2 regions of the Marinococcus sp. PL1-022 genome follow, and region 2 is predicted to be linked to the other one. Evidence: predicted binding sites of a transcription regulator. Region 2 holds the regulator's gene; the other holds the start of a gene.
The links. The regulator NrdR, encoded in region 2, represses ribonucleotide reductase genes. The targets are predictions, from matches to a motif close to AACACNATATATNGTGTT.
Positions count from the first base shown of each region.

Region 1: nrdI (class Ib ribonucleoside-diphosphate reductase assembly flavoprotein NrdI) is a predicted target of NrdR. The motif match lies at 12,434-12,451, and genes of this name have one in related genera.

Region 1 covers NZ_JAWXCX010000001.1:427,217-443,058, forward strand. Annotated here, with positions in the region: gene eno (phosphopyruvate hydratase) at 1-40, shown strand, start outside; gene secG (preprotein translocase subunit SecG) at 204-434, shown strand; gene SIC45_RS02230 (alpha/beta hydrolase) at 604-1,350, shown strand; gene SIC45_RS02235 (alpha/beta hydrolase) at 1,381-2,133, shown strand; gene rnr (ribonuclease R) at 2,180-4,510, shown strand; gene smpB (SsrA-binding protein SmpB) at 4,591-5,070, shown strand; RNA gene ssrA (transfer-messenger RNA) at 5,148-5,510, shown strand; gene zupT (zinc transporter ZupT) at 5,702-6,511, shown strand; tRNA gene SIC45_RS02260 (tRNA-Thr) at 6,602-6,677, shown strand; gene SIC45_RS02265 (hypothetical protein) at 6,848-7,057, shown strand; gene SIC45_RS02270 (hypothetical protein) at 7,054-7,245, shown strand; gene SIC45_RS02275 (DUF1648 domain-containing protein) at 7,280-7,777, shown strand; gene SIC45_RS02280 (response regulator transcription factor) at 7,814-8,518, shown strand; gene SIC45_RS02285 (HAMP domain-containing sensor histidine kinase) at 8,515-9,864, shown strand; gene SIC45_RS02290 (PepSY domain-containing protein) at 9,933-10,622, shown strand; gene SIC45_RS02295 (PepSY domain-containing protein) at 10,786-11,403, shown strand; gene SIC45_RS02300 (redoxin domain-containing protein) at 11,451-12,068, shown strand; gene nrdI (class Ib ribonucleoside-diphosphate reductase assembly flavoprotein NrdI) at 12,508-12,903, shown strand; gene nrdE (class 1b ribonucleoside-diphosphate reductase subunit alpha) at 12,908-14,962, shown strand; gene nrdF (class 1b ribonucleoside-diphosphate reductase subunit beta) at 14,981-15,842, shown strand, end outside.
Region 2 covers NZ_JAWXCX010000001.1:676,613-692,454, forward strand. Annotated here, with positions in the region: gene SIC45_RS03445 (DUF441 domain-containing protein) at 1-422, shown strand, start outside; gene citZ (citrate synthase) at 654-1,769, shown strand; gene icd (NADP-dependent isocitrate dehydrogenase) at 1,894-3,162, shown strand; gene mdh (malate dehydrogenase) at 3,192-4,136, shown strand; gene SIC45_RS03465 (response regulator transcription factor) at 4,308-5,018, shown strand; gene pnpS (two-component system histidine kinase PnpS) at 5,015-6,796, shown strand; gene polA (DNA polymerase I) at 7,060-9,684, shown strand; gene mutM (DNA-formamidopyrimidine glycosylase) at 9,697-10,560, shown strand; gene coaE (dephospho-CoA kinase) at 10,533-11,126, shown strand; gene SIC45_RS03490 (glyceraldehyde-3-phosphate dehydrogenase) at 11,266-12,297, shown strand; gene speD (adenosylmethionine decarboxylase) at 12,671-13,054, shown strand; gene nrdR (transcriptional regulator NrdR) at 13,226-13,705, shown strand; gene SIC45_RS03505 (replication initiation and membrane attachment family protein) at 13,722-15,125, shown strand; gene dnaI (primosomal protein DnaI) at 15,144-15,842, shown strand, end outside.

The DNA.
Region 1 (15,842 bases), 250 kb from region 2:
TTATCTGGGCAAAGATGCTTTTTACAACCTGAACAAATAAGTGCTTTTCGACCGTGGCCCAGCATGTGGGCTGCGGTTTTTACAATTGAATAAAACGCTGTTATCAAAGGGCCTGTGCCCTGCGCTGCCGCATGTGCTTGCACTGCACGTTTTGGTGTGTTACATTAATACAAGCGTAATTGGAACGTGGAGGTGTACGGGTGATGATAACGGTGTTGTACGTTGCATTAATAGTCGTTGCGGTCATGCTTATTGCAATTATTTTATTGCAGTCGGGCCGAAGCAGCGGTTTGGCAGGAGCAATATCTGGCGGAGCCGAACAAATGGTTGGCAAACAGAAAGCTAGAGGCATCGAAGCCTTTCTGATTCAGTTTACAGTAGTTCTGGCTGTGTTATTTTTTGTTCTTACCATACTCATCGCCTATTTTGTCTGACAGACAGTATAGGAAGCTATCTCAGCAGCGGACGGTTCCATCGTTCGCTGTTTTTTCTGTTACCGGCCCATGTTTGCTTTTCCTGTATTTAGTGAATCAAAGAAGCAGGCGGAAATTTAACGTTTTAGCGGCCAGGGCAGAGATAAATTAAGAATAGGGGAGCAGGAGCATGACGACAGCAGCTGAAAACCAGGCGATTGGATGTTTATGTCTGCATGGATTTACAGGCTCTCCGTGGGAGGTCGAACCGATTGCTGCGGAGCTCCGTGCGTGTACAGACTGGATAGTGAAAACGCCGGTGCTGCCAGGGCATGCTGATGGAAGCTTCAGCATTCAAAGCCGTGTTTCCTATGTCACATGGATTCATGCTGCCGACCGGGCGGCTAAGAAATTGGCGGCTGCATGCAGCACCCTGTACGTGATTGGATTTTCGATGGGCGGCCTGCTTGCCTGTTATGTGGCAGCCCGTTATCAGGTGGACCGGCTCGTGCTTATTGGTATGCCGATGGAATATATTAATCCCGGCCAGTTTTTGAAGGACACACTGCTTGTTGCGGGCGGACGAGTCAGGGGGTCTCTGCACCCCTGGTACGGCCTGGCCGCAGAAAAATTAAAAACCCCCGGCTGGGCGCTTCGGGAGTTTCGGCAGGCAGCGCATGTGCTGCGCCCGTTTGTCGGAAAAGTATCCTGTCCAGTGTTTATCGGCCAGGGTGAAAAAGACGGCCTGGTACCGGTCCGGAGCGCTGTGCGTATATATAAAACAGTAAGAAGCCCGGTGAAGCAGTTTGTGCTTTACAAAAATGGCAAGCACTTTCTTTTTCACGGTCCGCACCGGCACGAAATGGTGAACGATGTGCGATTATTTTTAACCTCAACACAAATAAATTCTGAGAACCTTATGCGAACGATCGATTAAACAGAAAAAAGTATAGATAGGAGACGATGAATCATGCGTGTAGTACCCCCTAAGTCATTTACCTTTGAAGGAGGAAATCGTGCAGTTCTGCTGCTGCACGGATTCACGGGATCATCTGCGGATGTCCGGATGATGGGACGTTTTTTGGAAAAGAAAGGTTATACTGTACATGCTCCGGTATATAAAGGCCACGGCGTGCCCCCGGAAGAACTGATGGAAACGGATTACCACGACTGGTGGGAGGACGTAAAAGCAGGAATTGAGGAATTAAAGGAAAGAGGCTTTGACCAGATTGCCGTCGGGGGCCTCTCTCTCGGAGGGCTGATGGCTCTTAGGGTGGCTTCTCATTACGACGTTCTTGGTGTTATTCCGATGAGTGCCCCGATGTCGACGTTCAACAACGCAGACAAATTGTATGGCGACGTCATCAATTACGCGAAAGAATTTAAACGCCTGGAAGGAAAAGACCAGGAGCAGATTGATAAAGAAATTATGGAATTCCGTCAGCTCCCGACGGACACATTGCACTCGGTCAACCGGCTGATCCGGGAAGTGGCAGACGGCCTGGACATGGTTCACGTCCCGGCGATGATCGTGCAGGGAGAAAAAGATGATATGATTGCAGAAGACAGCGCAAATATCATTTATGAAGAAATTTCTTCGGAGGATAAACAGATTAAATGGTATCCGGATTCCCCGCACGTTATCACCCTTGGGAATGACCGCGATGAACTGAACGAAGATGTTTATCAGTTTTTAGACAGATTAAATTGGTCGAAATAAAAGAGCGTAAAGCTCAAAACGTTTATCAAAACAAAATTGAAAGGAGATGAAAACGTTGGACCAGGAAATAAAACAGACACTGCTGGATTACCTGAAAAACGATTCTGCGGGCCCTGCAACCATTGAGGAGATCCAGGAAACGCTTCAGGCGGATTCGGCGGAAGATATTAAGCGTCTCATGAAGACGCTAAACGAAATGGAGGACAGCGGAGACGTTGTCCGGACGAGAAGCAACCGCTACGGCATACCGGAGAAAATGAACCTGATGCGCGGACGCGTTCAGAGTCACGCCAAAGGCTTTGCCTTTATTATTCCGGAGGAAAAGGAACGCGATGACATCTTTGTGCCGGCCGGGGAAATTAACGGGGCCATGAACAAGGACACCGTGCTTGTTCGCATCTCGGACTCGAGCCAGGGCAGTAAAACCGAAGGCACGATTATCCGAATCATCGAGCGTGGTATTGAAAAGGTCGTGGGCACTTACCAGCGCTACGGTAATTACGGATTTGTGGCGGCAGATGATAAGCACATCCGCGATGACATTTATATCCCACAGGACGCAGAAAACGGCGCAGTGGACGGTCATAAGGTTGTCGTAGAGCTTACTAAATATCCCGATGCGGCTTCAGGGGCTGAAGGGAAAGTCGTCAACATCATCGGGCATAAAAATGACCCGGGCGTGGATATTCTGTCGATCATTCATAAGCACGGCCTCCCGGGAGATTTTCCGGAGGAAGCTGTGGAACAGGCCCAGAAGACACCGGATGTGATTGACGAAAGTGAAATTAAACAGCGCCGGGATCTCCGCGATGAAACTATTGTGACTATCGATGGGGCAGACGCAAAGGATCTCGATGACGCCGTTACGGTGACGAAATATAATAACGGCAACTATAAGCTCGGCGTTCATATTGCAGACGTCAGCTATTACGTGGACGAAGGGACACCTATCGACGTGGAGGCCGGAGAACGGGCTACAAGCGTATATTTGGTGGACCGGGTAATCCCGATGATTCCGCACCGTTTGTCAAACGGCATCTGCAGCCTGAATCCGCAGGTGGACCGGCTGACGCTCTCGTGTGAAATGGAAGTGACGCCGCAGGGCGAAATCGTCAATCATGAAATCTTTGAAAGCGTGATCCGCACAGCTGCCCGTATGACGTACAACGACGTCCGCCTGATTCTTGAAGAAAACAACGAGGCAAAACGGGAGGAATACAGCGAACTCGTGCCAATGTTTGAACGCATGGAAGAGCTGGCAGCCATTCTGCGCGAAAAGCGGTTTGGAAGAGGCGCGATCGATTTTGATTTCAAGGAAGCACAGGTGCTCGTGGATGAAACGACTGCTCCGACAGACGTGGTGCTGCGTGAGCGCTCGGTCGCTGAAAAGCTGATTGAAGAGTTTATGCTGGCCGCCAATGAAACGGTAGCCGAGCATTTTCACTGGATGAAGGTGCCGTTTGTCTACCGGATTCACGAAGACCCGGCCGAAGACAAGCTGCAGTCATTTGTGGAGTTTGTTACGAACTTTGGCTATGCTGTCAAAGGAACGGCAAATACGGTTCATCCCCGCGCCCTTCAGGAGGTGCTTGACGCTGTCAAGGGAGAACCGGAACAGGCTGTGATCAGTACAGTGATGCTGCGCTCGATGCAGCAGGCGAAGTATGATCCTGAAAACGCCGGCCACTTTGGCCTGGCTGCAGACTTCTACACCCACTTTACGTCGCCAATCCGCCGGTATCCGGACCTAATTGTTCACCGTCTGATCCGGACGTACCTGGTAAATAAACGGATGGACGACAAAACACAGCAGAAATGGAAAAATGAACTGCCGGAAATCACCCAGCATTCTTCGGAGATGGAACGCCGGGCCATTGATGCTGAGCGGGAAGTTGACAGCATGAAGAAGGCTCAGTACATGAAGGATAAAATCGGGGAAGAGTTTACCGGCTTTGTAAGCGGAGCTGCGAACTTCGGACTCTTTGTGGAGCTTGAAAACACCATTGAAGGTATGGTTCATATCAGCTACCTGACGGATGATTATTACCATTATGCTCCGAAGCAGTATGCACTGATAGGCGAGCGTACCGCCAACATGTACCGTATCGGTGATCAGGTGGAGGTACGTGTTCTGAATGTAAATCTTGACGAAGCGGCGATCGACTTTGAAATTGTCGGCATGAAACGTCCGGCGAAAGCAAGGCGCAAAGAGTCTGCAAAGGTTGTTCAGGGCGACAAGGGCAAGCGTCCTGGCAAAAAAGAAGGCCAGGGAGAAAAGAAGGACGGCAATAAAAAAGACGGTGGACGTAAAAAAGGTAAGTCCGGTAACAAAAAGCCGTTCTACTCGAAAGTCTCAAAAAACAATAAAAAAAAATAATGTGAGCTCAGAAAGCCCGGGGCAATAGGACGCGCCCGGGCTCCCATGGTAAAATAAAGACAGAAGGCAGGTGAATGGAGATGGCAGTAAAAACGGAAAACCGTGTGCTGGCGCAAAACCGGAAGGCCCGTCATGACTATACCATCGAGGACACCTTTGAAGCCGGTATTGAACTGCGGGGCACAGAAATAAAGTCGATCCGGGCCGGCAGGATGAATCTGAAGGACAGCTTCGGAAAAATAGATAATAACGAGCTGTTTCTGCATAATGCCCACATCAGCCCATATGAACAGGGAAACCAGTTCAACCACGAGCCCCTGCGTACGAGAAAGCTTCTGCTGCACCGCCGGGAGATCAATAAGCTTATTGGTAAAAGCATGCAGTCCGGGTACTCCATTATTCCATTGAAGGTTTATATTAAAAACGGTAAAGCGAAGGTGCTGATCGGCCTTGCCAAGGGTAAGAAAAAATACGACAAACGCCAGGCGCTCAAGGAACAGGATGCCAAGCGTGAAATGGACAAAGCAATCAACCGCAGCATGAAAGGCATGAGCGACTAGATTGACACGCTCCGGGCCTCCCGTTATAATATGGTATGTCGCTCATAAACCTATGGGCACATGCTTATCCTTCACATGGGGACGTTACGGCTTCGACAGGGATAGGTTGAGCTTTAGCTGCGAGCCGAGAGGCAGCTCGTAAAAATGCCACGCCAATAATAACTGGCAAAAACAACGAAAACCTCGCAGTAGCAGCGTAACAACTGCTTTTTGCGGATCCCGCATTCCATCGCCCGCGTGGAATGATTTGGGGTCTCACTCTTAGTGGGCTACGCAGTTCGCCCTCCGTCTGAGGGCGGCTGAAGAGACTAATCAGACTAGCCGTACAAAAGCCTGTTGCTAGGCTGATGTACTGGCGAATGATAATATAGCGACTACGCTCGTAGATGCTAAAGTGGCAATATCTCTGGACGTGGGTTCGAATCCCACCGTCTCCACCATACATACAGGAGACAACAGGTGCTTACGGCTTACCAGCCGTGAGCACCTTTTTTTGTTTGCGAAGCAGGAAAAACTGTGCAGCTTCTCCACCGGAAGAAGGTTTTGCATTGACACAACAATTGAAGAATGGTTAAAATGTTGCATAAGGGAAAAAATCGTGAAGGTAATCAGATTACGAAGGGGGCAGTGTATGGAACCAAACGTCATTTACGCATTTCTGTTAACACTTGGAGCCGGGCTTGCCACAGGAATCGGAAGTATACTGGCTTTTTTCACTTCGACGACAAATACCCGGTTTTTGGCTTTTTCGCTCGGCTTCTCCGGAGGCGTGATGATTTATGTTTCCATGGTGGAAATATTTTTTAAGGCACAGGAGTCGCTGGTTGGGGCGCTCGGAGAAGTCGGCGGCCAGTGGGTGACCGTCGGGGGATTTTTTGGAGGGATGATTTTTATTGCCGCCATTGACCGGCTTGTTCCCAAAAAAGGAAATCCGCATGAAGTGAAGCGGGTGGAGGATATGCATATGTCAAAGGAAGAGCTTGAACGCCAGGGTCTTATGAAAATGGGGACCTTCACAGCTCTTGCGATTGCTATACATAACTTCCCTGAGGGAATCGCTACGTTCACCTCTGCCCTGAATGACCCGGGCCTTGGACTTGCCATTGCTCTTGCTATCGCGATACACAACATTCCTGAAGGGGTAGCTGTTTCGGTGCCGATTTATTTTGCGACGGGAAGCAAACGTAAAGCCTTCCGGCTTTCATTTTTATCAGGGCTGTCAGAGCCGGCAGGTGCCATTTTAGCGTTTCTTATACTGATGCCGTTTTTGACGGATACGCTCTTTGGTATTATTTTCGCCGGTGTGGCTGGTATTATGGTCTTTATTTCGCTGGATGAACTGCTTCCGGCGGCAAAAAAATACGACGAGACCCATGTATCCATTTACGGTGTAGTGAGTGGAATGGCCGTAATGGCGCTCAGTCTGCTGCTGTTTATTTAAACATCCCAGAAGGCAGCCACCGCTGCCTTCTGCTTTTTTGATTGACACATATTTTTTCTTTTTGTATATTATTATTTGTCGTAAACGTTCGCTAGTGTAGCTCAGCTGGTAGAGCAGTTGCCTCGTAAGCATCAGGTCGCAGGTTCAAATCCTGTCACTAGCACCATTCATATCATTACAGCGCCCATACAGATGGGTGCTTTTTTTGTTTTAAACCTTCCTGAAAAGAGAAAAGACCAGGGAGAAAATATTTTGGCCTCTTTTTGATGAAAAGATGGGCAACTGGAAAAGAAAATGATACGTTGATAGAAGATAAAGTCGAAAGGGAGGGGTAGTTTGAGATCCCCGGTGCTGTTTACGTTTAATTTAATATTTTTGTTTTTAGCTGCGGCGACAGCCGGTTTTTTTCTATGGCTCGGCGATACATTTTACGTCATAGTTGCAGCAATCGGCATGCTGAGTGCTCTGCTTGGCGTCTACCAGACGGGAAGAAAAAAGCCAGGCAATAAAAAGAAATCAAAAGAAAAATCAGGAGGAGAGTCATGAACACAAATGCAGCCGTAAAATTCTTTTATTGGTTTGAAGGGTTTATTGTAGTGCTCAGTCTTATTCTTGGTGTTTTTTTCATCATTTCCGGAGAATGGCTGTGGAGTATGGTCATGGTCATTATTGCGATGTCCTGTGTCGTTACGCTCATAATGATATCAAAAGCGTTAAAAAAACAGCAGTGGTGAAGCTGGAAAAAAGAATAGTAGGAGGCAGACCGTTATGCCGACGTTTGCAAGAACAGCATTAATTGTAGGAGGCGTGGCTTCAATAGGAATGCTTGCAATTGTGCTTTTCTATTGGCCCCGTCTTCCCTACATTGTGCCCCAGTTTTTCGACGCCACCGGAGACCCAAACGAATATGCTGCAAAGTATTATTTATTTGTGCCGCCGCTGGCACTTGTCGCTATATGGATCGGGGCATATTTTTCTCTCCGCTATCCGGGGTGGTTCCGCCTGCCGGTGCGAATGAATGAGTATCAAATAGAAGTGTTTAAGCGTGAAGGCCAGATCCTTATTTCCGTACTCCTCGTGGAGCTGTCGCTCGGATTTGTTTATGTGCAGTGGCAGACCGTTCGCACAGCCCTGAATGAAAGCGAAGGACTCGGGTGGTTTTTCCCTTCGTTTTTCCTTATTTGTTTAATTGGAACCGCTGTTTATTTTACATGGAGAACAATCATTTTGTGGGGCAAAGCTTCAAACCAACGTTCTTCATCATAATAGACTGCCATCCGGCAGCTTACTGAGGGATGCCTAATGGAACAAGCACGTATACTGATTGTTGAGGATGAAGAAAAAATTGCGCGGGTGCTTGAGCTTGAGCTCACCTATGAAAATTATTATGTTCAGAAGGCCTCTGACGGTCTCGAAGGGTTAGCTGTGTATCAGGCAGAGACGTGGGATTTAATTATTCTGGATATTATGCTTCCCGGGATCAGCGGGATTGAGCTGCTGCGGCGGATACGGAGCCAGAACACAAAAACGGCGGTTCTGCTTGTGACTGCTAAAGATTCCGTAGAGGATAAAGTTTCCGGACTCGATCTCGGGGCCAATGATTATATTACAAAGCCATTCCAGATCGAAGAACTGCTTGCCCGCGTACGTTCGTCGCTCCGCTTTCAGGCGGAATCGGCTTTAAAAGGTGAAGCAGAAGAGGAGCAGTGGCTCTCGGCAGGCGAGGTACGGCTGAATGAGTCGGCCCGGGAAGTATACGCCGGGGGGAAACCAGTGGAGTTGACCCGCAGAGAGTTTGACCTGCTTTACTATCTGTTGAAAAACAAAAAGCAGGTTCTGTCCCGGGACCAGATTTTAGAGCAGGTGTGGGGCTTTGATTACATCGGGGAAACCAACGTGGTTGATGTCTACATTCGTTATTTGCGCAACAAGATTGATAAACCGTTTGGTACCACACATATTCAGACTGTCCGCGGCGTCGGCTATGTTGTGAAGGATTCGCCATGAAGCTTGGAAACAAGATTCATTTATATACATCGGTGCTTGTGTTTATCATCGTCGTTCTTTTAGTATTTGCCATTTATTTTTCCTTTTCCCGGATGATGATCGGAAGTGAAGTGGAACAGACGGTAGAAGAAGCAAGACAGACAGCATCTACGTTCAATGAATCCGCAGACAATTTTTCGGCTGAACAGCTGCTGAGGGCCTATACCCCGACGGAGGGGATGGTCAGTATTGTGCTGCAGGACGATTCCCGGGCTGCAACGGTGACCTCTCCGGCTGAAGGAAGCTTAACGGAGGAGTCCGTGCAGTACTATTCGGAAGAGTACGTTCAGGTGGCCCAATACCACGGCGAACGGTACGCCTTTGTGTCAGTGCCGGTGATATGGACAAACGGGCAGGTGGCAAATATTCAGATTACTGACAGTCTTCGTCCGACAGAAGAAACGCTGGCAGTGCTCCGCGTCATCCTGATTATTGCCACCATCGCAGCTGTTATCCCGGTATTTCTCTCGGCCCGTCTATTAAGAAGAGTGATTCTGCGGCCAATTGCAGCACTTTCAGCAACAATGCAGGATATTCAAACAAGCGGCAGATTCAAACGGATTCCTACGTCGTCGAAGTCAAAGGATGAAATTGAACAGCTCGGGGATACATTTAATGAAATGATTGAACGGCTCGAAGATAACTACCACAAGCAGGAACAGTTTGTATCAAATGCGTCGCATGAATTGAAAACGCCGTTGACGGTCATTGAATCATACGCCAGTCTTCTTCAGCGAAGAGGCGCTTCCAGGCCCGAGATTATCGAAGAATCGGTAGAGGCGATTCATTCTGAAGCAATACGGATGAGGGAATTAACTCAACAGCTTCTGCTGCTCGCCCGCCATAGTGAAAAAGCAAACATGCACATGACAGAGGTGGATTTAAAAGCGGTAACAGCAGACGCTGTCCAAAACTATCGCAGCAGCTACCACCGGGAAATTAATTTTTCCGGAAAGACGGCAATCGTTCAGACTGACGCTGATAAAGTGAAGCAGCTCTTGTACATTCTGCTCGATAACGCCAGAAAGTACAGCAGTGACGTTATAGATGTGAAAATCGAAACGGAAGGTGCCCCGGTTATCGCTGTAATTGACCGTGGTATCGGGATTCCGGAGAAAGACACTGAACGCGTCTTTGAACGTTTTTACCGGGTCGACGAGTCAAGAACACGGTCCAGCGGAGGCTACGGGCTTGGTTTATCGCTTGCCAAGGATATCACGGAAGCGCTCGGAGCAGGTATTACGATAGAAAGTACTTATGGCCAGGGTACGGAAGTGCGGCTCATTTTTCCAGAGAATGCCGGTTAAACTCTCTGTTCTCATCGTTTTCTCAGAATGAGCGGTTACAATGGTGATAACAGAGAGGGGGGGCAGCTGTGAATAAAGCTATCGTTTTTTTCGTGCTGCTGGCCGGCCTCGGAGCGGCCGCTTTTGGAATCTGGTGGTTTTCGTCTTATTTCACCCCGGAAATGTCGCCGGAGGAAATTGAACAGGCTGTGCAGGAGCAGTATCAGGGGGAGATCACCAATATTGAAAAACAAGACGGCGCCTATGAGGTAACGGCTGAGCTTGACCGGGGGACGTACCAGCTGGGGGTGGACGCTGAAGACGGTGCGGTCACAAGCGTCACCCGGGTAGCCGAAAACAGCACAAATAATACAGAAGTACTGACAGAAGAAGAAGTGCGGGTCCGAACACAGGAGGAAACTGATTTAGCTATTGAGGAAATCGGACGGGACACACGAAAAGGCACGGCTGTGTATGTAGTGGAATTTCCAGAAGGTGAAGCATTGGAAGAACTGATCATTGATGCCAGGTCAGGAGATGTTTTAGAAGAAAAGGAACAGGGAGACCGCGAAGACCCCCCTGAGACAGTGTTAAGTGAACAGGAGGCTGCAGATGTAGCCGTGGAAGAGATAGACGGCGAGGTTGATGATGTTGATTTTGAAACCTCTGACGCTGGAGAACCGTTTTACTACGTGGAGATCGAGCAGGAGGACGAAGAAGCTACGGTGCAGGTACACGGTATTACCGGGGAAATATTATCAGTCACCTGGGATGATTAAAATGGCAGAGGCTGCCTGGATTATTCCGGGTGGCTTTTTTTATTTATATGCTTTTTATAAGCTATTTATGTATTTCTCATCAATTTCTCATTTTCCTATAGGGAGATTCTCATATCAGAGCTTTATAGTAAGGGTGTAACAACAAATAAAGGGGGAAATGACCATGAAGGGAAAAATGATTGCTGGCAGTCTGGCGGGGGTCACAGCACTTGGAGCCGTAATTGGCGCAGGAATTTATGCTTCTGGAGGCGTGGAGGCGGAAACGTCCTCCGTTCCATCTTCTGAGGAAACAGCCGCAGGAAGCAAGGAAAGTAACAGCGCCGGAAACGACAAGGAAAGAATCACCGCTGATGAAGCTGTAATGATTGCTGAAAAGGAAACAAATGGTAAAGCGGTGGAGCTGCAGCTGGATATGGAAGACCAGAAGTATGACATAGAGGTTGAAGGAGAGCAGGAATATGATGTTGAAGTAGCTGCATTCTCCGGCGACGTGATTCAAAAAGAAAATGAAGGCGACAAGGAAAATGAAGAGCCGCTGGTTCAGGACGGGGACAGTGTTAGTTTAGAGGATATTGTGGCTTCGGGGATGGGTGAAGTGTCCGGAGAACTAAACGAATGGGAGCTCGACCGTGAAAAAAGTGGTTATGAGCTCTCGATAGAAACGAATGAACAGGAAGGCGATTTCTTCATAAATGATGCAGACGGTACGATCGCTTCCAAAGATATTGAAGACGAACATGACGACAACGATGATGATAGAGACGACAACGATGATGATTAAAAACTAAGAAAAGCAGACGATTGGGATCCGAAAGGAGTCTTGCAGGAATGGCACTACTGAGGGAAAAGGTGCTGAATTCGCAGCTGCACCGGGCAAAACACATCCTATGGAATGAATGGCATCAGGAAAAGCGGCCGGGAGCCTGCCCAGGACTTAGAATAGGAGCGCGCGCGCCGGGGTTCTCGCTGCCCGGCATGAACGGAGAAAACGTTACGTTAAACCAGCTCCTCCTCCAGGGGCCTGTAGTGCTTCTGTTCTGCTTTGGCGGGTGGATACATGCAGAAACAGAACGGCTGCGGAGCTACCAGGAAGCTTCCCCCTTGCTGAGGCAGATGGGTGCCCAGGTCGTAGTCGCTGCTGGTGAGCAGGTATCCGCGCTGCAGGAGGAGCTGAAGCATATATCTTTTACGGGAAAAATGCTTGCAGATACAAATGCTGTGGCAGCCTCCTGGTATAATGCGTGCATTTCCTGCCGGGATTATCTGCTTCAGGACGTTCCGGAGGTTAAAGCAGCTCTGCGAAAGACCGGCTACTATTCGTATTGTCCTGCAGATATAACCTATGTCATTGATCAGGATGGCACGGTGGCAGCCTCTGTCTGGGAAGCGGCCCGTCCGGATCCCTACTGGATCGTTAACGAGCTTGTGCAATTGAAGGAACGGTAAAACACCCCTGAAAAGGTGATGAAATATGGAAAGGCAGTCCGCGCAGGTGCGGGCTGCTTTTGTTTGCACTCTGTGCGCTGCCGCTTTTGCTGTAAGCTGAAAGTATCAAGAATTTACCGAAAATTATTCTGCCGCAAACAATTGCCGGGGAAATTTTATATCTGTATGTAGTATTGCAGTCCTTCTATGGTTTTTATAAACGACTAGATATAGAAGCAGGTCTTACTTACTGAAATTTTTTCTGTCAGAAAATGTGCACAATTATAAGGGTAGAATCGCGGAGTATAAGGAAGTATGGCAGAGATTTTAATTGTCAAGAGGATAAAACGAAAAATATCTATATCATGTATGTTGAAAAAGAAGATTACACCATATATAGTAGTGGTATAAGAATGATGTACACACGTTCGTACATTTTAGAAATAAAGGAGGGGATTCGGTGATACCGATCATTTTTGATTCTATGACGGGCAACGTGAAGCGTTTTGCAGAAAAAATCCCGTTTGACCGGGTGTACAGTCTGAATGAAGCGGAGCAAATCGATGAACCGTTTATCCTTATCACCTATACGAAGGGATTTGGAAATATCCCGGAATCCACAGAAGCGTTTCTTGAAGACCATGCAGAGCAGCTTCTTGCGGTGGCTTCGAGTGGAAACAAAGTATGGGGAGACAATTTTGCCAAAAGCGCCAACCAGATTGCAGTTAACTACAACGTTCCTATACTTCATAAATTTGAACTGAGCGGAACCAAAAACGATGTGTCCATTTTCGCAGAGGAGGCGATGAAAGTTGCAACAAACACAAACCACCGACTGGATCCAGTTAAACAATGAAATCATGTTCCAAAAGGATGGGTCCTTTCAATTTGAAAAAGACAAAGAAGCCGTTTATCAATACTTCATTCAATACGTCAACCAGCACACTGTTTTCTTTCACGATCTGAAAGAAAAGCTCGACTATCTGCTTGAAAATGACTTTTATGAAAAAGAATTCCTCGAGGCGTATTCATTTGAAGAAATTGAGCGCGTCTACAATCTTTGCTATGAAAAGAAATTCCGTTTTCCGTCATTCATGAGCGCGTTTAAATTTTACAATGATTATGCGCTGAAAACCAATGATCAGAAAATGATCCTTGAGCGCTTTGAAGACCGGGTGGCTGTCGTGGCCCTTTATTTCGGCAATGGAAATGCAGAGAAAGCTGAGCACTTTGCAGAAATGATGATGAGCCAGGATTACCAGCCAAGCACCCCGACGTTCCTGAATGCCGGCAGAAAACGGCGCGGAGAATTAGTCAGCTGCTTCCTGCTTGAGGTGAACGACTCTTTAAATGACATCTCCCGGGCTGTTGATATTTCCATGCAGCTGTCCAAGGTAGGCGGCGGTGTATCGCTGAACCTATCGAAGCTCCGGGCGAAGGGCGAAGCCATTAAAGATGTGGAAAACGCAACAAAAGGCGTCGTCGGCGTAATGAAGCTGCTCGACAATGCTTTTCGTTACGCAGACCAGATGGGACAGCGCCAGGGCTCCGGCGCGGCATATTTAAACATTTTTCACCGGGATATTCACGACTTCCTGGATTCCAAGAAAATTTCGGCTGATGAGGATGTGCGTGTTAAAACATTGTCGATCGGGGTCGTGATTCCGGACAAGTTCGTTGAACTGGCCCGCCAGGATAAAGACATGTACCTGTTCTATCCGCATACCGTTTACCGGGCGTACGGCGAACATCTTGACGAGATGGATATGAGCGAAATGTACGATAAGCTCGTCGAGGACGAGCGCGTGAAAAAGGACAAGGTCAACGCCCGCCGCATGCTTGAAAAGCTGGCGATTCTCCGTTCGGAATCCGGATATCCGTATCTGATGTTCCAGGATAACGTGAACCGCGCGCATGCGTTGAACAACGTGTCCAAAGTGAAATTTTCCAACCTTTGCTCTGAAGTTCTTCAGGCATCTGAGGTATCAAGCTATACAGATTACGGCGAGGAAGACGAAGTTGGACTCGATATTTCCTGTAACCTTGGCTCGCTAAACATTGCCAATGTCATGAAGCACAAAACAATCAAGGATACAGTGAAGCTCGCCACCGATTCGCTGACTCACGTAGCGACGCACACCAACATTACGAATGCTCCGGCTGTGCGCCGCGGCAACCAGATGATGAAATCCATCGGTCTCGGGGCGATGAACCTGCACGGCTTCCTGGCGCAGAACCATATCGCCTACGAAAGCGAGGAAGCACGGGAATTCGCTGATTTCTTCTTTATGGCTGTGAACTTCTATTCCATCCAGCGTTCGATGGAGCTTGCCAAAGAGACAGGGGAAACGTTCTACGGCTTCGAAGGCTCCAGCTATGCAGACGGCTCCTACTTTGATAAGTACCTGAACCGTTCCTACCTTCCGTCCTCGGCTAAAATTGCCGGCCTGTTTGAAGGCATGGCCATGCCGGACGCGGAAGACTGGAAAGAGCTGATGGAGCAGGTTCAGACGCACGGATTGTTCCACAGCTACCGCCTGGCGATCGCACCGACCGGCTCCATTTCCTATGTCCAGTCGGCCACAGCTTCTGTTATGCCGATCATGGAGCGCATTGAAGAACGGACGTACGGCAACTCGAAAACGTATTACCCAATGCCGGGTCTCGCTCCGGATAACTGGTTCTTCTACAAAGCAGCGTATGACATGGATATGTTCAACGTGGTGGATATGATCGCAGCTATTCAGGAACACATCGATCAGGGCATCAGCTTTACTCTCTTTGTACGTGACACCATCACTACAAGAGATCTGAACCGTATTGATCTTTACGCCCACTATAAAGGCATCAAGACGATTTACTACGCACGGACAAAAGACACAGGACAGGACGACTGCCTTTCCTGCGTCGTGTAAAGAAAGGAGCACCACCCCATGAATCAAATATTTGACGCAGCCGACTGGTCAAAACAAGACGACGACTTTACGCAGATGTTTTACAGCCAGAACGTAAAACAATTCTGGCTTCCAGAGGAAATATCACTCAACGGGGATCTGCTCACCTGGAAGTATTTATCCGATGAAGAAAAAGACACGTATATGAAGGTGCTCGCCGGTTTGACCCTGCTTGATACAGAGCAGGGAAATGTCGGTATGCCAAAGGTTGCTGAGCAGGTGGAAGGCCACCAGCGCAAAGCAGTATTAAACTTTATGGCAATGATGGAAAACGCGGTGCACGCGAAATCCTATTCGAACATTTTCATGACGCTTGCTTCTACAGAAGTAATTAATGAACTGTTTGAATGGGTGAAGGAAAATCCGCACCTGCAGAAAAAAGCTACCCGTATTGTGGAGCAGTACAATAAAATCGAGGACGGGGACGAAATTTCTCTGTACAAAGCCATGGTGGCTTCCGTTTACCTTGAAAGCTTTCTGTTCTACAGCGGCTTTTATTATCCGCTTTATTTCTACGGCCAGGGCAAGCTCATGCAGAGCGGGGAGATCATTAACCTGATTATCCGCGACGAAGCGATTCACGGCGTGTACGTTGGTCTTCTGGCACAGGAAATTTACAAGCGCCAGACACCGGAAAAGCAGGAAGAGCTGCGGGAATTCGCTCACGACCTGCTCATGGAGCTGTATGATAATGAACTGCTTTATACGGAGCAGCTTTATGACCCGGTAGGACTGACCTCCGACGTGAAAAAGTTCCTTCGGTACAATGCGAACAAAGCATTGATGAACCTGGGTCTGGATGCGTATTTTGAAGAGGAAGAAATTAACCCGATTGTATTAA
Region 2 (15,842 bases):
TCGCAAAAAACCAGTCATTAATCATAGCTGTCGCTGCTTTAATCGTTATTAAATGGACAGGGCTGGGCGATAAAATATTTCCGTTTATGCAGGCAAAAGGCATTGAAATTGCTGTTACTATTTTGACATTTGCGGTTCTGGTCCCTATTGCTACCGGGGATATTGGCTTTCGCCAGCTGGGCGAAGCAGTGCGTTCTTATTATGCATGGATTGCGCTTGCCTCAGGTATACTGGTAGCACTTATTGCCAAGGGCGGTGTGGAGCTGCTTCAAACAGATCCGCATATTACTACCGCGCTTGTGCTTGGAACCATTTTAGCAGTAGCTCTGTTTAACGGCATAGCCGTCGGGCCTCTTATTGGGGCCGGCATCGCTTATATTGCGATGAGAGCCGTAGAGTGGTTTTCCTCTCTCGGCGGATAGTCGGCTGGATAACAGCCGGAGGTATCTCCGGCTGCTTAAACAGGGAACAAGTCATTATTGTGTAAACAATTGAATGCGCTATACCTCCAAAAAGTGGCATTACAATGGGTTTTTATGTCAAAAACAGACTAACCGTTCTGTTTTCGAAGCGTATATTTTATTAAAAGGAAATTGTAAGCATTTTCTTCAATATGTACGCTATACTTTTTGAATTAAAGGAGAGATTGTGTAATGAGTTCAACTCGTGGTTTAGAAGGCGTTGTAGCTACTACTTCCAGTGTCAGCTCCATTGTTGATGATGTGTTAAAGTACCAGGGATATCATATTGATGACCTGACAGAACATGCATCGTTTGAAGAAGTTATTTATCTGCTTTGGTACGGGGAACTTCCAACTAAAGAAGAATATAACAACTTCCGTCAGTCGCTCATGGATAATATGAGCGTACCGGACGAGGTCTTTGATTATATGAAAAACTATCCTGTCGATAAAGTACGGCCTATGGCGGCTCTTCGGACTGCAATTTCCCAGTTGAGCCTATACGACAGTGAAGCTGATGACATGAGCGAAGAAGCAAACCAGCATAAAGCTGTGCGTCTGCAGGCACAAATTTTATCTCTCGTCACAGGTTTTGCAAGAATTCGAAAAGGAAAAGATCCGATCAAGCCTGATCCTGCACTAAGCTTTTCTGCAAACTTTTTGTACATGCTAAACGGAGAAGAGCCGGATGAAACGTCCATCAAAGCATTCAATAAAGCAATGATCCTGCACGCCGATCATGAGCTTAATGCCTCTACGTTTACTGCACGTGTCTGTGTAGCCACTCTTTCAGATATGTACTCCGGAGTAACAGCTGCCATCGGAGCACTAAAAGGGCCTCTGCACGGCGGTGCCAACGAGCGCGTGATGCAAATGCTTATGGATATCGGCACCCCGGAAAATGTAGACAGTCATGTGCAGAAGCTTCTTGACGATAAAGAAAAGATTATGGGATTCGGCCACCGGGTATATAAAACCGGAGATCCGCGTGCCAAGCACCTGCGCGAAATGTCCCGCCAGCTGACAGAGGTGACCGGGGAATCAAAATGGTATGACATGTCAATGAAAGTCGAAGAAAAAATTGAAAACGAAAAAGGGCTCCTGCCGAACGTTGACTTCTTCTCAGCGTCTGTATACCACAGTCTCGGCATCGACCACGATTTGTTTACACCAATTTTTGCCGTCAGCCGCACATCCGGATGGATCGCCCATATTCTTGAACAATATGAAAACAATCGTTTAATCCGTCCGCGTGCAGAATACGTCGGTCCGGAAAATAAAACGTACGTTTCTCTTGAAGAACGGTAGGCTGGAATGTAAATAGCGGAAAGCGGTCCCTCGTTTTCCGGTCCCTGCTTAGCCAGCGTCCCGGGCATGATTTTATGCCCGGGTAAAAAAAGAAAGCTTGACCACATTAAAGGAGGATTTATTCATGTCTAATGGAGAAAAAATTCAAACTAATAATGGTAACTTAACGGTGCCAAACGAACCAATTATTCCTTATATCGAAGGGGACGGCATCGGCCCGGACATCTGGGCTGCAGCAGAGAAAGTACTGGATGCAGCTGTAGAAAAAGCTTATAACGGTGAAAAGAAAATTCACTGGAAGGAAATTCTTGTAGGTCAGAAAGCTTATGACAAAACAGGCGAGTGGCTCCCGGAAGAATCCCTGGATGCTATCCGTGAATACTTAATCGCTATTAAAGGCCCGCTCACGACTCCTATCGGCGGAGGCATTCGTTCCCTGAACGTAGCATTGCGCCAGAAGCTTGATCTGTTTACGTGCCTGCGCCCGGTACAGCACTTTACAGGCGTACCTTCCCCGGTAAAGCGTCCGGAGGATGTTAACATGGTGATTTTCCGTGAGAACACTGAGGATATTTATGCCGGTATTGAATTCCAGGAAGGCACAGATGAAGTGAAAAAAGTAATCGACTTCCTGCAAAATGAAATGGGCTCCGAAAACATCCGTTTCCCTGAAACATCCGGAATCGGCGTGAAGCCTGTTTCCAGAGAGGGAACTGAGCGTCTCGTACGTGCATCTATTCAATACGCACTCGATGAAGGCCGTGAAAGTGTAACTCTCGTGCACAAGGGCAATATTATGAAGTTCACTGAAGGCTCCTTCAAAAACTGGGGTTACGACCTTGCAGAACGCGAATTTGGTGATAAAGTCTTCACATGGCGCGAATACGATGAAATCGTAGAAAAAGAAGGCAAGGAAGCAGGAAACGCTGCTCAGGATAAAGCGGTAAGCGAAGGCAAAATCATCGTAAAAGATGCTATTGCTGACATCTTCCTGCAGCAGATCCTGACTCGTCCGAAGGAATTCGATGTGGTTGCCACTATGAACTTGAACGGAGACTATGTATCCGACGCACTGGCTGCCCAGGTTGGAGGCATTGGTATCGCGCCGGGTGCCAATATCAACTACGAGACCGGACACGCCATCTTTGAAGCGACTCACGGCACTGCACCAAAATATGCCGGTCTGGACAAAGTGAATCCTTCTTCTGTCATTCTTTCCGGAGAACTGCTGCTTCGTCACCTTGGATGGAATGAAGCTGCTGAGCTTGTGCTTCAATCCATGGACAAAACCATCGGAAGCAAAGTCGTTACCTATGACTTCGCCCGTCTGATGGATGGAGCAAAAGAAGTGAAGTGCTCTGAGTTCGGTGACGCTCTAATCAGCAATATGTAATCCAATCAATTGATAGGAGATGAGCATGCATGGCTATTACGCGCAGAAAAGTATCAGTTATAGGAGGCGGCTTTACAGGTGCTACTACGGCTCTTATGGTTGCCCAGAAGGAGCTCGGGGATGTAGTCCTTGTGGACGTCCCGGACAATGAAGGGCCAACAAAAGGGAAAGCACTCGATATGCTCGAGTCGACTCCGGTAAACGGATCGGATGTTAATGTGACCGGCACCTCGGATTACGCCGATACAGCCGGATCGGACATTGTCGTAATTACAGCAGGTATTGCAAGAAAGCCGGGAATGAGCCGGGACGATCTTATTAATACAAACGCAAAAATCATGAAATCTGTCACGAAAGAAATTGTGAAACATTCTCCGGAATGCATTATTGTCGTGCTCACGAATCCGGCAGATGCAATGACATATGCGGTGTATAAAGAATCCGGCTTCCCTAAAAACCGTGTTATCGGACAGTCCGGGGTGCTCGATACGGCACGTTTCCGCACATTTGTCGCCCAGGAAACCGGCATTTCCGTGGAAGATATCCAGGGATTCGTTCTTGGAGGCCACGGAGATGACATGGTACCGCTGATCCGTTATTCGAACGCTGGCGGAGTGCCGCTGACTAAGCTCATATCCCAGGAACGTATTGACGCCATTATTGAACGCACACGCAAGGGCGGAGGAGAAATTGTGCAGCTTCTTGGTAATGGAAGTGCCTACTATGCACCAGCCGCCGCTCTTACGGAAATGGTCGAAGCGATTCTTAAGGATAAAAAGCGCGTGCTCCCATCTATTGCTTATCTTGAAGGCGAATATGGATATAATGATCTTTACCTCGGAGTACCGACCATTCTTGGCGGTAACGGGCTGGAAAAAATTATCGAGCTCGAGCTGACAGATGAAGAACAAAATCAATTGAATACTTCTGCTGATTCTGTTCGTGATGTCATGAAGGCCTTACCGAACGATTAAAGAAATACTGTGGGCTGCCTGTATGTTACAGGCAGCTTTTTTTATACTGGCAGGAGAGAAGCGATAAACATTGAGCTGCCCTGCCCGCTTATAGTATGATGAACGTGACAGATGCAGCAGCTCGGGAAAATAATCAGGGCCAAGGGGGGCGCTGAGAGGCGGAGGGTTCATATGGCAACACGGTTATTGGTAGTAGACGATGAAGAATCCATTGTAACGCTGTTAAAATATAATCTCGAGCAGTCGGGATACACGGTGGATACAGCTTATGACGGTGTGGAAGCACTCCGGAAGGCACAGGAGGTAACGTACGATTTAATTGTGCTTGATCTGATGATTCCAGAGATCGACGGTCTCGAAGTGTGCCGGAAAATCCGGACAGAAAAGATTCAGGTTCCAATTTTGATGCTGACTGCGAAAGACGAAGAATTTGATAAAGTGCTCGGTCTTGAACTTGGGGCCGATGATTATATGACAAAGCCGTTCAGCCCGCGCGAGCTGGTTGCCCGTGTTAAGGCAATTATGCGCAGAGTGGATTATTCCGGGCAGGAAACGGAAATGGAAAAAATAGAAAGAAAAAGCATTGGTCACTTAACAGTGTATCCGGAAAATTATGAAGCATACGTGAAAGAAGAAGCGCTTGAGCTGACCCCGAAGGAATTTGAACTGCTCGTGTACTTAATTAATCACAAGGGGCGGGTGCTTACGCGTGATCAGCTGTTGAATGCAGTATGGAATTACGAATTTGTTGGAGATACGAGAATAGTTGATGTACATATCAGTCATCTGCGTGAAAAAATTGAACCGAATACGAAAAAGCCGGTATATATCAAAACGGTACGTGGGCTGGGCTATAAATTTGAGGAGCCCGCACCTGCATGAAGCGGTTCCGCACCCGCCTGATAGTAGCTCTAATGGCGATTATATTAATCGTTTTGACCGTCGTGGGGCTTGTTATCGGGCAGATTGTCCGTTCTCTTTACCTGGACGAGCTCGAGAACAGTCTGGAAAGGGAAGCCAACCTTTCTGCCTCGATTGCTGAAGAACGAGATGAAGAAAGCTGGGAAGCGCTGGCACAGAACATCAGCAGCCAGCTGAATGTCCGCGTGACGATTTTGAATGAAACCGGCGAAGTGATTGGAGAAACGGAAGCTGAATCAGAGGAACTGGACAACCATTTTGGACGTCCGGAAATAGAAGATGCCCGTGAAAGCGGAGAAGGAAGTAACATCCGCTACAGTAATACGCTGGAAGCGGAGCTTCTGTATTACGCAGTACCGTTTTCCTATGACAGTAACACGTATTATATGAGACTTGCGATTCCAGTGGAACGAATCAATGCGACCAACTGGCTGATCTGGGGAACATTAATTGGCAGCTTTGCTGTCGCGCTTTTGATCATTTTATACATTACAACAAAAGTGACAAATCAATTAACCAAACCGATCACTCAGGCTACAAAAACAGCCAATGAACTGGCTAAAGGAAATTTCAGTGCCCGGGCTTATGGGAGTTCGCAGGACGAACTCGGTCAGCTGACCCGTTCGATTAACGTGCTTGCATTTAATCTTGAAAGTGTGACAAAGGAAAACCAGGAACAGCAGGAGCGGCTTGAAACGCTGATCAATACGATGGAGAGCGGCCTGGTGTTTATAAACAGCCGCGGCGAAATTACTTTGATGAATGCCTACTGCTCCCGCGTTTTTAAAGAAGATACAAGTCAGTGGCTCGATTTGCTGTACTATGAAGCGATGGATGAGAAAGAAATCATTAAGCTTATCCAGAAGATATTCTTAACGGAGAGCCGGTCAAGCGCCACTGTTCAGATGCTCCACGAACTTGAAGTTCGTTTTTTCCACGTTTACGGTGCTCCAGTACTCGGGGAAAACGATGAGCTGCGCGGTATTGTGCTTGTCCTGCATGACATTACGGAGCTGAAAAAGCTCGAGGAAGTGCGGAAAGATTTTGTTGCGAATGTGTCGCACGAATTAAAAACGCCGGTTACTTCATTAAAAGGCTTTACTGAAACGCTCCTGGACGGGGCGATGCATGATGAAGCGCTGAGCAGGCAGTTTCTGGACATTATTTGGAAAGAAAGCGACCGGCTGCAGGATTTAATCAGTGATCTGCTGGAGCTTTCAAGAATTGAACAGGACTATTTTGAATTGAACCGGGCACGGTTTGATGTGAGCAGAACGACAGCAGAAGCTGTTCGCCTGCTTGAGACTAAAGCGATTGATAAGCATTTGCTGCTTACTTCGCGTGTAGACACAGAGATTTATATGGACGGGGACGAAGCCCGGTTAAAACAGATTATTATCAACCTGGTCAATAACGCCATTATTTACACAAAAGAAGGCGGGGAAGTGCAGGTCCGGCTGTTTAAGGAAGCAGAAGAAGTAGTGCTTGAAGTGGAAGACAACGGCATCGGCATCAGCCCTGAGCAGCTGCCGCGTATTTTTGAGCGGTTCTATCGCGTTGATAAAGCGAGAAGCCGTGGCTCGGGCGGAACGGGGCTCGGACTGGCTATTGTTAAGCATCTGACAGATGCCCTTGGCGGCCGTATCGAAGTGAACAGCACGAGAGGTGAAGGAACGGTATTCACACTGCGTTTTCCTGGGGAAACGGAGCATGAAGAGGAAGAATTTACAAATTCTTAATCTCCGGTAAACGACTTGTTTACATTTATGCTATAACATAGTGTTCGAACGGGTTTTCATCCGCTGTTTGTTTTTACAGCGGGCTGCATCCCTTTTGGAACGAAAGCACCCCTTGGCTTTCGTTCTTTTTTTATGCTTTTTTTCAGGTAGACATTCTGACGCTGTCCCCGGTGTATGATAAAATATAACGATGAACGTGAAGGCCCGCCAGATGATGTACATAAGAAGCCGGTTCGGCTTTTTGTAATAAGGAGGACAATGATTTGAGTAAACTAGTGTTATTGGATGGAAACAGTATTGCTTACCGGGCGTTTTTTGCCCTGCCTCTTTTAAATAACGATAAAGGCGTTTACACCAACGCCATTTACGGTTTTACAACCATGCTTTTAAAAATTCTGGAGGACGAGGAGCCAAGCCACGTGCTCGTGGCCTTTGATGCCGGAAAAACAACCTTTCGCCACGATACTTACAGCGAATATAAATCCGGACGGGAAAAAACTCCCTCTGAGTTATCCGAACAGCTGCCGGTCATTCGTGAAGTGCTGGACGTTTTTAAAGTTCCTTACATCGAAAAAGAAAATTATGAAGCTGATGATATTATCGGTACGCTCTCAAAGCAGGCCGAGGATGAAAACTGGGATGTACGCATCTATACCGGTGACCGGGACCTGCTGCAGCTGGTCAGTCCTCATGTGCATGTTTCCTTTATTAAAAAAGGAATAACGAATACCGAGCTGTACGACCCGGATGCCATTCAGGAACGATATGGTCTTACTCCTATTCAGATAACCGATATGAAGGGGCTTATGGGAGACAGCTCGGATAATATTCCAGGCGTGCCCGGGATCGGGGAAAAGACTGCATTGAAGCTGCTGCAGGAGTATGGATCTGTTGATAAAGTACTGGAGTCCATTGATAAAATTTCCGGAAAAAAAATGAAGGAACGGCTCGAAGAAAACAAGGAACAGGCGAGAATGAGTAAAGAACTCGCTATCATTTACCGCGACACGCCGCTTGATTTGGAGCTTCGGCAGTTAAAGCATGAGGAGTATGACGTAAAAGAGGTAACAGATCTTTTCCGGGAGCTGGAGTTTCAAACGCTGTTGAACAAGTTTGATGACGTAGATGAAGCGCAGCAGACCTTCGATGAACTGGCATACAAGCATGTGAAAGATGTGCAGGAGAATATGCTCGTTTCTCCGTCTGCCCTGGTGGTGGAAGTGCCGGAGGAAAATTATCACCACGGAAGTATCTGGGGCATAGCGGTTATTAACGAAACCGGCCGTTATTTTATCTCCACAGAAGATGCACTGCAGAGTGAAGCGTTTCAGGCCTGGGCTAAGGATGAATCCAAAGAAAAATATACGTTTGATACAAAGCGTGCTGTCGTTGCTCTCGGCTGGAAAGGTCTAGAACTACGGGGCATCACCCACGATACGCTGATCGCTTCCTATTTAATCGATCCGTCCGTATCCTCGCATCACGTTTCTGATATAGCGAAACGGCGGAATCTGCAGGTTGTGGATACTGACGAAGCTGTTTACGGCAAAGGCGCCAAACGCACGAAGCCGGAGGAAGATGCACTGGCAGAGCATCTGATCCGCAAGGGTGAAGCCGTCTACCGGCTGCAGGGAAAAATTGAAGAGGACTTAAAGCAGAACGAGCAGCTCGAACTGTTTAAAGAGCTGGAAATGCCGCTGTCGCTAGTCCTGGGACAAATGGAAACCCAGGGTATTTGCGTGGATCGTTCGCAGCTTGAGACGATCGGTGATGAACTAGACGGCCGTCTCACAGAGCTTGAAAAAGAAATATACAAACAGGCCGGGCGTGAGTTTAATATTAATTCGCCGAAGCAGCTTGGGCCGATTCTATTTGAGGAGCTCGGCCTGCCTGCCGTTAAGAAAACGAAGACCGGCTATTCCACGTCAGCGGATGTGCTCGAAAAGCTCAGGGACCAGCATGAAATTATTCCGAGTCTGCTGTTGTACCGCCAGATTTCAAAGCTGCGCTCCACGTATATTGAAGGCCTATTAAAAGTTATCCATCCCACTACAGGTAAAATTCATACGATGTTTAACCAGGCGATTACGCAGACGGGGCGACTGAGTTCGACGGAGCCGAATCTGCAGAACATTCCAATCCGACTTGAGGAAGGCCGGCGCATTCGGAAAGCGTTCATTCCTTCTGAATCCGGGTGGTCCATTTTATCGGCAGACTATTCGCAGATTGAACTTCGGGTACTCGCTCATATCGCAGACGATGAGGGGCTCAAGGAAGCTTTCCAGAACAACATGGACATTCATACAAAAACTGCGATGGACGTGTTTGGCGTCGGGCACGACGAAGTGACGTCCAACATGCGCAGAAGTGCTAAAGCCGTAAACTTCGGGATTGTTTACGGAATCTCGGACTACGGGCTTTCACAGAGTCTTGGCATCACGCGGAACGAAGCGAAAGAATTTATTGAAAGCTATTTAAAAAGCTACCCCAATGTGCAGAATTATATGAATGAAATTAAAGATGAAGCCAGGCGCGACGGATTTGTGACCACACTTCTGCACCGCCGCAGGTATCTGCCTGACATGAACAGCCGCAACTTTAACCAGCGCAGCTTTGCAGAAAGAACCGCCATGAACACCCCTATTCAGGGTACTGCAGCTGATATTATTAAAAAAGCGATGGTGGATGTAAGCAAAGCCCTTGAAGAAAAAAGTCTGAGCAGCCGGCTGCTCCTGCAGGTACACGACGAATTAATTTTCGAAGTGCCGGAAAACGAAGTTGAAACCATGCAGGAGCTTGTTCCGGAGCTGATGGAGAAGACAATCGAACTGTCGGTGCCTTTAAAAGCAGATGTGTCCCAGGGCCCGACATGGTATGATGCGAAATAAGGAGAGAGAACGATGCCTGAATTACCGGAAGTTGAAACGGTCCGACGGAATTTAGAACAGTCGGCCGTTGGAAAAACGGTGGAGAACGTGAAAGTATACTGGCCTAACATTATTAAGCGTCCCGATGACCATGAAGCCTTTTCCATGATGCTGGGAGGAAAAACGATCGAGCGTGTGCACCGTAAAGGGAAATTTTTAGTGATTTATCTTGAAGACCTGGCTGTTGTTTCTCACTTGCGTATGGAAGGGCGTTACGAATGGAGTGATGGCGGGGAACCGGATAAACACACGCATGTGCGCTTTCATTTCACCGACGGTACGGAGCTTCGCTATCGTGACGTGCGGAAATTCGGTACGATGCACGTGTTCAGCCGCGGCGAGGAATGGAACGAAAAGCCGCTGAACCAGCTTGGGGCGGAGCCTTATCGTGACGCTTCGTTTACCGCTGATTATCTGCACGCCCGGTTTCAAAAAACGTCACGCAGTATTAAAGCGGTGCTGCTCGACCAGTCAATTATTGCAGGGCTCGGAAACATTTATGTGGATGAAGCGCTGTTTCGGGCGGGTGTTTTGCCGGACGCTCCAGCCGCAGGACTCGGAAAGCCTGTGGTGGAAATCCTTCAAAAGCAGATAACAGAAGTGATTGAAGAAGCAGTAAAACAGGGAGGAAGCACGGTGCGTTCCTATGTGAATGGAGACGGGCAGACTGGTGCTTTCCAATTAAACCTGTTTGTATATGGAAGAAAAGGAGAGCCGTGCAAGGTATGCAGCCATGAAATAGAGAGGGCTGTAGTGGCGGGCCGTGGTACGCACTACTGTCCAGTCTGCCAGACGAAGGAGGGGACAAAATGGTTATCGGTCTTACAGGCGGAATAGCAAGCGGCAAGTCACTGGTCGCAGATACCCTGCGGGAGCAGGGACTGCCCGTGATTGATGCGGATGTAATTTCACGGGAGGTGGTGGAGCCGGGAGAGCCTGCCCTGGAGCAGATCATTGAGCATTTCGGTCCGGAAATCCTTCAGTTTGATGGCGCACTCGACAGAAAGAAGTTAGGCTCCGTCATTTTTAATGATGCTGAAAAACGTCAGGTGCTTAACCAGATTATTCATCCGGCTGTCAGGCAGCGTATGATGACCAAACGGGACGATCTTGTACGTGAAGGAAATGAGCATGTTGTTCTTGATATTCCCCTTTTGCTTGAAAATAATTTAAACTTTCTAGTTGACCGCGTTATCGTTGTTTATGTAAATGAAGCGACCCAAAAGCAGCGGCTCGTGGAGCGTGACGGTCGGGGAGAAGAGGATGCGGCTGCGAGAATCAGGTCGCAGATGCCCCTGGAAGAAAAAAAGGACCTGGCGGATGCAGTAATAGATAATTCGGGCACAGAAAAGGAAACAAAAATCCAGGTGGACGAGCTGCTTCACCAGTGGAAAATAAAATAGAAACTTGTGAATAACCACTTTTGGTAAAAGAAAGTGGTTATTTTTTTAAAATTACTTGCAAGAATACGCTGTCAATGTGTTATACTATTTTTAGATTTTACTTATAAAAGTATAACATATTTCCAGAGGAGGATATTAAATGAAAACAAGCATAGCGATCAACGGTTTCGGACGAATTGGGCGTATGGTTTTTCGAAAGGCAATGATGGACCCAGAAGTTGAAGTGAAAGCCATCAATGCCATGTATCCTCCTGAAACACTGGCTCATCTGGTGAAATATGATAGTGTACATGGTCCGTTTCCGCTTGAGGTAAAATCTGAAGGAGACGAAATGGTGGTGGACGGCAGACGGATCCGGCTGCTCCAAAACCGAAATCCACTTGAACTCCCGTGGGAAGAGCTTGGCGTAGATATTGTGGTTGAAGCGACGGGCAAATTCAACCGCGGGCCGGATGCTGAAATGCATATAGAAGCCGGGGCGAAAAAGGTAGTATTGACTGCTCCGGGAAAAGAAGTCGATACCACCATCGTGATGGGCGTAAACGAAGAAGACTACGATCCGGAAAACCACCACATAATCTCGAATGCTTCCTGCACAACAAACTGCCTTGCGCCGGTCGTCAAGGTGCTCGAGGATAAAATCGGTATTGAAAGCGGTTTAATAACGACCGTGCACGCATACACTAATGACCAAAATAACATGGATAATCCCCATAAAGACCTGCGACGGGCAAGAGCCTGCGGACAGTCGATCATCCCGACGTCCACCGGAGCAGCTAAGGCGCTCTCCGAGGTGATCCCATCCATGGAAGGGAAAATGAACGGCATGGCGCTCCGGGTGCCGACACCAAACGTATCGCTTGTGGATATGGTAATTGATATGAAGCGCCCGGTAACGGAAGAAGAAATCAACCAAACATTAAAGGCGGCGTCAGAGCAGGAGCTCAAAGGGATCATTTCCTACTGCGAGGATCCGCTCGTTTCAACGGATTTTAACGGAAATGAACATTCCTCGATTATCGATGCGCTCTCGACCATGGTGATCAACGACCGCCAGGTTAAGGTGCTTGCCTGGTACGATAACGAGTGGGGCTACTCCTGCCGGGTGGTGGATCTGGTAAAAATGGTCAGTGAGCCAGCTGTCGGGTACTCCTCCGTTGCTTCGTTTTAAAAATCGTTAATGTGGGAAAGCGTCCCTTGAGCGGGGCGCTTTTTATTTATCCCCGGTATGAACATCAAATATAGAAGGTATAGAGCTTATACAGGTAAGAAATCCGTAAATTCAGGGTTTAAGACGCTGCGTGAGAAAACTGGTTGCAAATTGCAAATAAACATCGTATACTGAATTTCGTGCCTTTGCGTCTTTGAATTTAACGGCAGAAATGCACAGTTTCCAGGCGTATACAGGTATACCAACGGTTACTGCAAGGGTTAGTGCCAAATTGGACTAACTTTCCCCCAGAGTAGCCTTTAAAACGTGACGGGCCGATAAAAACACAGCGACCTAATGATGTAATAAAAAGAAACAAAGGGGGAAACGTACCATGGAAACAATGGGACGCCATGTCATTTCCGAGCTTTGGGGTTGTGACGAAGAAACTTTAAACAATGTAAATGCAATCGAACGTATCTTTGTAAACGCCGCTTTAAAAGCAGGCGCTGAGATAAGAGAAGTGATTTTTCATAAATTTGCTCCGCAGGGTGTAAGCGGAGTCGTCATTATTTCAGAATCTCATTTAACGATTCACAGTTTTCCGGAACACGGCTATGCCAGCATCGATGTTTATACGTGCGGGGACCATATTGACCCGAACACGGCGGCTAAATATATTGCCGGTTCACTCGGTGCCGAAGCGGAAGAAACGATAGAAATTCCCCGCGGAACAGGCCCTATCCGTGTAGAGCGTCCGGAAGCAAACGCCCTATAATGCGCATACGAACACCGTTCAAGCAGCTGCCTGTGCTTGAACGGTTTTTTATTTCCGGCAGCGGAATAGATTCAAAGAAATACACAAATTGTCATCCTCCCGCAAGGAACGAATGTGATATGATAGAACCAATAAAAATAGAGACCGCCCATCAAATTGGAGATGATAATAATGAAATGCCCTGTATGCTACTCCAATGGCACACGTGTATTGGACTCGAGGCCGAGCAATGAAGGCCGTTCCATCCGGCGCCGGCGTCAGTGTGATACGTGCCACCACCGCTTTACCACTTTTGAAATTGTGGAAGAACTCCCGCTTGTCGTAGTGAAAAAAAATGGGAACCGGGAGGAATTCAGCCGGGAAAAAATGCTGAGAGGCTTGATCAGGGCCTGTGAAAAGCGGCCGATTCCAATGGAAACGCTCGAGGGCATTGTCTCGAGGGTGGAAAATAAACTTCGGGAAGAGGGACGGACAGAAGTGAAAAGTGAAGAAGCCGGAGAGCTTGTCATGGAAGAGCTCGCGGATATTGATGAAATCGCCTACGTCCGTTTTGCTTCTGTTTACCGGCAGTTTCGTGATATAAATGTATTCATCAACGAATTAAAAGAGCTGATTGATAAAGAAAACAAAGAGGATTCATCAAAATCATAAAAAGGAGGGCGGCGCTTTGAGTCTGCATTGGATGGAAGTCAAACCGGTGGACGGGTACTACGTTCGCACAAGTAAAGAATTCAGCGAGAGCACGGATAAAACGATGTCTATGCTCTACCAGCCGTTAGTCGGAAGCAAAGCGATCGCTCTCTACCAGACTCTGCAGAATAAATTGGAAAAGGACTGCTATGAAAGCTCCGAAGCCACCCATCATGAGCTGATGGCTTTTTTGCAGATGCCTTTAAATGAAATTTACGCTGCCCGCCGCCTGCTTGAGGGCATCGGGCTTCTAAGGGTTTACGAATTAGAAACCCAGTCCCAGGATAAAACATTTGTATACGATATCCAGCCGCCCATGTCGCCGCGGGCTTTTTTTCAGGATGATGTTTTAAGCGTATTTTTATATAACCGGCTTGGAAAGAGTAAATATATTCAGCTTCGCCAGCGCTTTGGCATTTCAGCTGTGCCCGAAGCAGCTGAAGAAATTACGGCTTCGTTCAATGAAGTATTTGCTTCTCTGCATGCGTCGGAGATGGCCTCCGAACCGCCTCCGGCAGATGAAGACACAGAGTTTATCGGCGGCAGTGAACCATCGCGTCTGCAGCTTGAAGAGGACGGGTTCGATATGGAGCTGCTGAAAGCTTCGCTCCCATCCTTTCTCGACGCTGCCCGGCTGTTAACGCCATCGCTGCAGCAGACCGTCCGCCGGCTTGCTTTTGTGTATCAGCTTTCGCCAATTGATATGGGAAAAGTAATTCAGGAGTCCTTATCAGCGGACGACGAAGTGAATATAGAAGATCTGCGTAAAAAAGCAAAAAACCATTACCGCATGGAGCACGGAGCAGCTCCGCCTGCACTCGGAAACCGTACAGAACGGGAGGAACCAGCGCCGGCAAAGGACCGCCCTGTGTCCGAACAGGAGCAGATGAAGCAGTTTTATGAACAGACCTCCCCGGTGACGTTTCTTCGTTCGGTTGCTGGAGGAGCGACTGTGCCGGAGTCCGATATTCATCTCGTGGAGGAGCTTTTATTCAGCTACCGTTTATCACCGGGCGTGGTGAACGTGCTGACGGATTATGTGATGCAGAAAAATAATATGAAATTAAGCAAGGCGCTTGTATATAAAATCGCCGGTCAGTGGACAAGGAAAAAAGTACATACCGTAGAGGATGCCATGAAGCTTGCGAAGGAAGAACACAAGCAGGCCCAGGAACGCACGGCGCCTAAAAACAATTATGCAAATAAACGGCAGCAGGGCTATGTCCGAAACGACAGGCTGCCTAAATGGATGGAAAAGGAAGAGCAGGTGAAGAATTCACCGGCTGAAGCTGAAAAAACCACCCAGGATGAGCAGCTGTCGAAGGAAAGAGAGCGCTTTGAAGAAATGCTGAAGGAACGACGGGAAAGAGCAAACCGTTAAAAGAAAGGGGGCCGCTGGATGGATTCGATCGGATCCTCGTTGAACAGATGGATGGATAAGGATTGGAAGGAGCGGATGGCAAGGCTGGAAAAAGAAGTATTTGCCTATCCGGGAGTTATCGATTTCAAGCGCCGCCATCCGCATATACCGGCAGAAGAATACGAAAAAAACAAAGCAGCTTTATTTGAATATAAGCGGGAGCGCAGCAACTGCGATGCCTGTCCGGGACTTGAAAACTGCCCAAACCTGATGCAGGGGTACCAGCCCGAATTGATGGAAGACAAAGGAAAAGTGACGGTTGCCTATCACCGTTGTTCATTAAAGGTACACGATGATGAAAAGAAAAAAAGACAGGCACTTATTAAAAGCTATTATATTCCAAAGGAGATACTGCACGCCTCCTTTGATCAGGTGGATATGGACCATGAATCAAGAGCGAAGGCCGGAACTGCGGCACTTCACTTTGCATCGGCCACCGTGCCCGGGGAGGACGGACAAGGACTTTACCTGTACGGAAAGTTCGGAGTTGGTAAAACGTATATTGCGGGAGCTATTATGAATGAACTGGCGGAGCGAAACATCGGCTCGATGATTGTACATGTGCCGGACTTTTTCCGGGAAATCAAAGAATCGTTATCGGATAATACGGTGCGGGAAAAGGTCGACAGTGTTAAAGGTGTACCGGTACTCATACTCGATGACCTTGGAGCCGAATCA